Regions from separate parts of the Stenotrophomonas sp. STEN240 genome, predicted to be linked through region 1. Evidence: riboswitches for the same ligand, from Rfam matches in the RefSeq annotation. Region 1 holds a riboswitch; the other holds the start of a gene.
The links. Region 1 has a riboswitch for thiamine pyrophosphate ahead of ACVOKO_RS05660 (TonB-dependent siderophore receptor). Riboswitches for the same ligand answer to the same signal wherever they lie in the genome.

Region 1 (4,180 bases):
GGAACACCGGTTCATCCAGCATCTGGCCAACCATGGCGTGCCGGTGGTCACCCTGTTGCAGGGCAAGGATGGCCATACCGCCATCGAACACGGCGATTGGACCTATGAACTGCACACCATCGGCGAAGGCGCGGACCTGTACCGCGATGCGCCGTCGTGGACCTTGTTGACCGATATTGAACGCGCACGCGCGGCCGGCCGCATGCTGGCCACCCTGCACCGCGCCTCGGCCAGCTACCAGGCGCCGCAACGCAGCACCCAGCTGCTGGTCGCACGAGATGAGCTGATCCGCGCCGAAGACCCGATCGCCATCCTCAAGGCCGACCTGCCCAACCGCCCCGGCCTGGCCCGTTACCTGGCCCGCATCCCCTGGGAACAGCAACTGCAGCGCAACGTCCTGCCCTGGCACAAGGGCCTGGCCCAGCGCCTGCAGGCCGAGCCGCAGCTGTGGGCACATAACGACTGGCATGTTTCCAACCTGCTTTGGGGCACCGACCAGCACGCCAACGAAGTCAGCACGGTGCTGGATTTTGGGCTGGCCTCGCCCACCAGTGCCCTGTTCGACCTGGCCACCGCCATCGAACGCAATGCGATTGCCTGGCTGCAACTGGAACGCGGCAACGACGCGGTGCGCATCGATATCGCACTGGCCCTGCTCGAAGGCTACCGCCAGGTCCTGCCGCTGTCGGCCGAGCGCGTGCACCTGCTGGCCGACCTGCTGCCGATGGTGCATTTCGATTTTGCACTGTCCGAAGTGGAGTACTTCGAAGGCATCACCGGCTCGACCGCCAACGCTGATGTCGCCTGGCAACCGTTCATGCTCGGCCACCCGCAATGGTTCGGCAGTACCCCTGGCCAAGCCCTGCTGCATGCCCTGCACGAGGCAGCCTGAAGCAGGCCGGCTCGCAAATCGTTCGCATTTGTAGTGAAATGCCCCCTGAAGCGGGGGTGCCTGGAATGCCAGGCTGAGAGAGTCCCTTGGAACCTGATCCGGTTTGCACCGGCGTAGGGAGCTTTGAGCAGCAGTCGTAGCGCCGTCACCGGCGCTGCGCATGCACGCCTTCGCTTCGTCTCCCTTGTTGTCTGAAGACGAATCGAATGAACCGCTGCCTGCGCCCCACGTTGTTGTCCCTCGCCCTGAGCACTGCCCTGCCGCTGTATGCCAGCGACACCGGCCTCGATGCGGCCGCCGAACACTCCCCGACCGAACTTGCCGCCGTGCGCGTGCAGGCCCACCAGCCGGAAGCAGACAACGCCCGCGTCAACAGCTTTGGCAGTGGCGACTGGAAGAACACCCCGGCTTCAATGAACGTGCTGGATCGTGACCTGCTCGACCACCAGCAGATCCGCTCGCTGTCCGAACTGGCCAGCAATGACGCCTCGCTCGGTGATGCCTACGCGCCGGTGGGTTATTACCAGAACATCGCCATCCGCGGCTTCGCGCTGGACACCGCCACCGGCTACCGCTTCAACGGCATGTCCATTGCCGGCGAACAGCGCCTGGCACTGGAAAACCTGCAGTCGGTGGAAATCCTCAAGGGTGAGGCCGGCCTCGCCGCCGGCGTGATGGCGCCGGGCGGCATCATCAATTACGTCGGCAAGCGGACAGCGGAAGTGCGCACCCTCACCCTGGGCAGCGATTCCGAAGGTTCGCGTTACGCGGCCATCGACGTCGGCCACTGGCTGACGCCGCGCTTCGGCCTGCGTTTCAACGCAGCCTGGGATGACAGCAAGTCCTATATCGAACATGCCGATGGCCGCCGCAACTTCTATGCACTGGCAACCGACTGGCTGATCGGCGAACGCGGCAAGCTTGAAGTGGACGCCAACTACCAGACCAGCATGCAGCGCTCGGCCTCCGGCTATCAGCTGCTGGGGGGCAGCACGTTGCCGACCGGCGTGGACCGCGAGCACATGCTCGGCTACCAGCCGTGGCAGCAACCGGTGGGTATCGCCAGCACCAACATCACCGCACTGCATACCTACGATTTCAATGCCAACTGGCAATCGCGCGTTGCGCTCAGCCACAGCCGCACGGTGATCGACGACAACGTCGCCTTCGCCTACGGCTGCTACTACGCCGCGCAATGCGCCGACGGCAGCGTGCCCGGCAACTACTTCGCGCCCAACGGCGACTACGACATCTACGACTACCGCAGCCCGGACGATACCCGCCGCAACCAGGAACTGCGCGCCGAGCTGCGTGGCAGCTTCGACACCGGCAGCTTCGGCCATCAGCTGATGCTGGGCGCTGACCAGTTCCGCCGCACCGTGGACAAGCGCCGCAACGTCAACGAGTACGTCGGCACGGTCAACATCCACGACAACCGCCTGCCGGTATTCGAACCCTCGCCGCTGCAGCCCGGCGCATCCGCACGCCGCCTGGACAGCCGCCAGACTGCGGTTTTCGCACTGGACCGCATCCAGCTCAATGAAGACTGGCAGTGGCTGGCCGGCGGCCGTTACGTGCGCCTGGACGAACGCGCCTACGACAAGCGCGGCAACCCGCAGCGCCGCAGCCGCCTGTCGCGCTTCCTGCCGCAGACCGCCGTGCTGTGGAAAGCCAGCGACAGCCTCACTGCCTACGCCAGCTATGTCGAAGGCATTTCCTTGGGCCAGGAGGCACCGTTCTGGACATCGAATGCCGACACCTTCCTGCCGGCAGTGCAATCGCGCCAGCTCGAAGTCGGCGTCAAGTACGCCAGCAGCGAACAGCTGAACCTGGGCGCGGCACTGTTCCGCACCACCCAGCCGTATCAATACGCGAAACCCGACAACAGCGATGTCGGCTACACCTTTGTTGAAGAGGGCAAGCAAGCCCACATCGGCCTGGAACTGACCGCCAACGGCCAGCTCAGCGATGCGTTGCAGATCATCGCCAGCGCCAGCGTGCTGCAGGCGCGCGCACGCGATACCGACACGCCAAGCTACCAAGGCCACCAGCTGGTCAACGTGCCCAAGCTACGCGGCAGCGTGCACCTGAGCTATGCCCTGCCCTTCATCGAGAACCTGGACCTGACCGGCGGCTGGCGTTATGCCTCGGCCAATACCGCGCGCGCCGATGGCGCGGTGCGCGCCCCCAGTTACAGCGTGTTCGATGCCGGCCTGCGCTTCCAGCACCAGCTGCAGGGCCACGCGGTGAGCTGGAACCTGTCGGTGGACAACGTCTTCAACCGTTTCTACTGGCGCGATACCGGCAGCAGCATGGGCGATTACTACCTGTTCCCGGGTGCACCGCGGCAGGCCCGCGTATCGGTGAGCTTCGCGCTGTGAGCAGCGCCATGCTCGAATGGTCGGCCGCGCTGTGCAGCATCCTCGGCGTCTGGCTGATGGCGCAACGGCGCATGGTCGCCTGGCCGGTCGGCCTGGTATCGGTGGCGTTGTACGCACTGGTGTTCATCGAGGCCAAGCTCTACTCGGACAGTCTGCTGCAGGCCGCCTTCGCCGGCTTCCTGCTGTATGGCTGGATCAACTGGCGCCGGCACGCCGCCGATGAAGGCAGCGTGCGTATCGTGCCCCTGTCATGCAGCAAGATGCTGCGTGACCTCGGCATCGGCCTGCTCGTTGGTATCGCTTTGGGCGCCGGCATGCACAGCTTCACCGATGCCTCGTTGCCATGGCTGGACGCGATGCTGACCGGCCTGAGCCTGGTCGCGCAGTGGTGGCAGGCACGCCGCCACACGGCCACCTGGTGGCTGTGGATCGTGGTCGACGTGGTGTACGTGGGCGCGTACCTGTTCAAGTCACTGCATGTGACTGCCGCCCTGTATGTGTTCTTCCTCGGCCTGGCCGTGATCGGGCTGCGCGCATGGAGTGCAGCGGCCAACACCTCCGCTGCGGAACCCGCGGCGCACGGCGCGCGCTGATCGCGCCTTCGCATCGCCATTGCTGCCGGCACCGGCAGCAATGGCTGCAGGCAAAAACGCTGGACAATAAAAAAGCCCCGTCAGGGGCTTTTCTTTGCCTGCAGATATCACATGGAATCTGCAGGCCATTATCTGGAGCGGGAAACGAGACTCGAACTCGCGACCTCAACCTTGGCAAGGTTGCGCTCTACCAACTGAGCTATTCCCGCGGATTGAATGTGACAGCCGCCAAGCGGACAACCAGCATTCGAAGATGTGTTGCAAGACTGGAGCGGGAAACGAGACTCGAACTCGCGACCTCAACCTTGGCAAGG
Region 2 (4,180 bases), on a different contig from region 1:
CGAACAGCGTGAACAACACGGTTTCATAGCCATTGCCGAGCGCCTGCACCAGGTCCGCATGGCCGAACAGCTGCGACCACAACGCGGTGCCGCCGAACACGGAGAACCACAGGAAGCCCAGCAGGGTGGGGGCAAGCACGACGCCCACCACGAACTCACGCACGCTGCGGCCGCGCGACACACGTGCGATGAACGCGCCGACGAACGGTGCCCAGGCAATCCACCAGGCCCAGTAGAAGATGGTCCAGTCCGCGACCCAGGTGCTGCCGGAGAAAGGCGACATGCGCAGACTCATCGTCACCAACTGGTTGAGATAGGAACCGAGCGTGGTGGTGAAGGTGTCGAAGATGAAACCGGTGGGGCCAAGCACCAGCAGTGCGGCAAGCAGCAGTGCAGCCAGTGCCAGGTTGAAGTTGGACAGCCACTTGATGCCGCGATCAACGCCGCTGGTAGTTGAAAGCATGTACAGGACGAAGGCCACCGCGATGACCGTCATCTGCAGGGGAACCCCTGCCTTGACGCCAAACACGCGCTGCAGGCCGGCGGCGATCTGGATGGTGCCGAACCCAAGTGTCGTGGCCACACCGATGGCCGTGGCGACCACTGCGGCGATGTTGACCAGCTGGCCGAACCAGCCGCGATGATGGCGGCCGATGATGGGTTGCAACATGTCGCTGATCAAACCGCGTCCGTTGCGGTTGTACTGGAACCACGCCATCGCCAGCCCGATCAGTGCATAGATCGCCCAGGGATGAAGGCCCCAGTGGAAAAACGCATAGCGCATGGAGGCGCGCGCGGCGTCCATGCTCTGCGGCGGCAACCCTTCCGGTGGGCTGACGAAGTGCGATATGGGTTCGGCGGCGCCCCAGAACACCAGCCCGATGCCCATGCCGGCGGCAAACAGCATCGACAACCAGCTGGCGCGGGAGAAATCCGGTTCGGCATCTTCACCGCCGATGCGCAGGCTGCCAAAGCGGCCAAACGCCAGATACATCAGAAAGATCAGGGTCAGGAACACGATCAGCAGGTACATCCACCCTGCTCCGCGCACAACCTGGCCCAGCATGGCCTGGACCACGTCGTTGAAGGGCCCGGGGGCGAAGCCGGCAATCAGCACCAGCAGTGCGACCAGCGCAATGGAGACACGGAACACCATCGAGGAGCTTCTCCGATCAGGTGGGCGAGAGGAACTCGCCCGGGCCGGCAGGGCAGCCGGCGGGCGCCCCAGCAGGGGTCAGGAGGGCGGGCCGGCAATTGCCGCGCGGGCGGCGTTGGAAGGGCCCATGAGCGAATGCTATGTAATCTGGCGTCACGACTGCGTTAGCGCGCCGTCTGCGCGGGTGTGGCCCACGCAGCGCTGGGTTAATGCAGGGCCAGCTGCTGCGGTCTGTCGCACTGCGGTTAAACACGTGCATGCACGCCACAGCCGGCTTTTTGCCGGGTTGGCTTTCCCGCCGATTGCAGGTCTAATGGCGCCCGAAGCGGGGGTACCGCGGCCATTGGGTCGCGGTTGAGACATACCCTTCGAACCTGATCCGGCTCATACCGGCGTAGGGAAGCTTCGTGTGCTGCCAGCCGCTGCGCCCGTAATGGGCCGTGTGCGGGTAGCGTGCGCCTTCGCTTCGTTCCGCCATGCGAATCCCTCGCGTGGCCTTCGCACCCCGTGTGCGGATCGACCAGGACGAATGCCAATGAATGCACAGCCCAGCCTGCAGCAACAGGCCCAGCAACTCTCCGAATCCGTGACCCGGCCGATTCCCGGCTCGTGCAAGGTCTTCGTCAGTGGTTCGCGCCCGGACCTGCAGGTACCGATGCGCGAGATCGCGCAGACTCGCACGCCCACCTTGTTTGGCGGGGAGGAGAACCCGCCGGTCACCGTATATGACACCTCCGGCCCGTATACCGATCCGCAGGCCAATATCGATCTTGCCGCCGGACTGGCAGCGGTGCGTGCACGCTGGATCGAGGAACGTGGTGATACAGAGCAGCTTGCGGGTTTGAGTTCCGACTTCGGCCGTGCCCGCCAACACGATGCCAGGCTCGATGCGGTGCGCTTCCCGGGGCGCATGCTGCCGCGCCGCGCCATCGGCGGCGCCAATGTCACCCAGATGCACTACGCGCGCCGCGGCATCGTTACCCCGGAGATGGAATATGTCGCCATCCGCGAGAACCAGCGGCTGGATGCCGTGCGCGATGCCGGCCTGCTTGCACAGCATCCGGGGCAGAGCTTTGGCGCCAATATCCAGCAGATCATCACGCCCGAATTCGTACGTGACGAGATCGCAAGGGGTCGTGCGGTGCTGCCGAACAATATCAACCACCCGGAAAGCGAGCCGATGATCATCGGCCGCAACTTCCTCACCAAGATCAACGCCAACATCGGCAACAGCGCGGTGTCTTCCGGTATCGCCGAGGAAGTGGAAAAACTGGTGTGGGCCATCCGCTGGGGCGGCGATACGGTGATGGATCTGTCCACCGGCAAACACATCCATGAAACCCGCGAGTGGATCGTGCGCAATTCGCCGGTGCCGATCGGCACGGTGCCGATCTACCAGGCCTTGGAGAAAGTGGATGGCCGCGCTGAAGAACTCAGTTGGGAAATCTTCCGTGACACGCTCATCGAGCAGGCCGAGCAGGGCGTGGACTACTTCACCATCCATGCCGGCGTGCTGCTGCGGCATGTGCCGCTGACTGCCAAACGCGTTACCGGCATCGTTTCGCGTGGTGGTTCGATCATGGCCAAGTGGTGCTTGGCGCACCACAAGGAGAACTTTCTCTACACCCACTTCGAGGACATCTGCGACATCATGAAGGCCTACGACGTGTCCTTCAGCCTCGGTGACGGGCTGCGCCCAGGCTGCATTGCCGATGCCAACGATGCGGCGCAGTTCGGCGAACTGGAAGCACTTGGCGAGTTGACCAAGATTGCATGGAAGCACGATGTGCAGACCATCATCGAAGGCCCAGGTCACGTGCCGATGCAGCTGATCAAGCAGAACATGGACAAGCAGCTGCAGGAGTGTGGCGAAGCACCGTTCTATACGCTGGGGCCGCTGACCACCGATATCGCGCCAGGCTACGACCACATCACCAGTGCGATCGGTGCGGCGATGATCGGCTGGTACGGCACGGCGATGCTCTGCTACGTGACGCCGAAGGAGCACTTGGGCCTGCCCAACCGACAGGACGTGCGCGACGGCATCATGGCTTACAAGATCGCAGCGCACGCCGCCGATCTGGCCAAGGGCCATCCCGGCGCGCAGGTCCGCGACAATGCATTGAGCAAGGCGCGTTTCGAGTTCCGCTGGGAAGACCAGTTCCACCTCGGGCTGGATCCGGAGAAGGCCAAGGAATTCCACGACGAAACCCTGCCCAAGGACGCGCACAAACTGGCCCATTTCTGCTCGATGTGCGGCCCGCACTTCTGCTCGATGAAAATCACCCAGGACGTGCGCGAGTACGCGGCCGAGCAGGGTGTGGAGGAAGCGCAGGCGCTGGCGACAGGCATGGCTGAAAAGTCGGCGCAGTTCCGTGAGCAGGGCGCGCAGGTTTACCGCGTCGAGTAAGGCGGCAACCGGTAGCAGGGCATCCTGTCGGGTGCCCTGCTGGCCACTTGACGCCGGGACGGGTACGGACGTGCTAGCTTGCAGCCGTCCACACCAGGGGTCTGCCATGAAAACTCGCGTCATTGCACGGTTTTTCGTCGTCTCGTTGCTGCTTCTGCTGGCCGCCTGCGCCAGCACCCCGCGTGTCGCCAGCCAGGCCGATCCCAGCGCCGACTTCTCGCGCTACCGCAGTTTTGCGTTCTTCAGCCCGCTGGCGCTTGAACAGCACGGCTATACCACCATCACCAGCAACCGCATCCGTGCGTCGGTGCGCACGCAGATGGAGGCCCGCGGCTATGTGTTTGATGAAGCAAATCCGGATCTTTGGGTGAACCTCAACGCCTATCTGCAGGACAAGACCCAGGTCACCACCATGCCGGAAGTGGATTACGACTATTACTACAGCTACCGCGCGCGCAGCTATGTCGCCGTGCCCTATTGGCGTGATCGTACCGATGTGCGCCAGTACACCGAAGGCACCTTGAATGTCGATGTGGTCGATGCGCGGCAGAAGCGTCTGGTCTGGGAAGGCGTCGCGGTCGGCACGGTAGGGCGGATGAAGCCTGAGCAGCGGG

Region 2: it holds a riboswitch for thiamine pyrophosphate, as region 1 does, so the genes downstream of both, thiC (phosphomethylpyrimidine synthase ThiC) here and ACVOKO_RS05660 (TonB-dependent siderophore receptor) in region 1, are expected to answer to the same signal.

Annotation. Positions count from the first base shown of each region.
Region 1 is NZ_JBRRBO010000008.1:84,572-88,751, forward strand. It holds gene ACVOKO_RS05655 (phosphotransferase enzyme family protein) at 1-892, shown strand, start outside; TPP riboswitch at 935-1,029, shown strand; gene ACVOKO_RS05660 (TonB-dependent siderophore receptor) at 1,099-3,273, shown strand; gene pnuC (nicotinamide riboside transporter PnuC) at 3,282-3,866, shown strand; tRNA gene ACVOKO_RS05670 (tRNA-Gly) at 4,000-4,075, opposite strand; tRNA gene ACVOKO_RS05675 (tRNA-Gly) at 4,134-4,180, opposite strand, start outside.
Region 2 is NZ_JBRRBO010000010.1:60,449-64,628, forward strand. It holds gene ACVOKO_RS06680 (BCCT family transporter) at 1-1,156, opposite strand, end outside; TPP riboswitch at 1,474-1,575, shown strand; gene thiC (phosphomethylpyrimidine synthase ThiC) at 1,692-3,566, shown strand; gene ACVOKO_RS06690 (DUF4136 domain-containing protein) at 3,673-4,180, shown strand, end outside.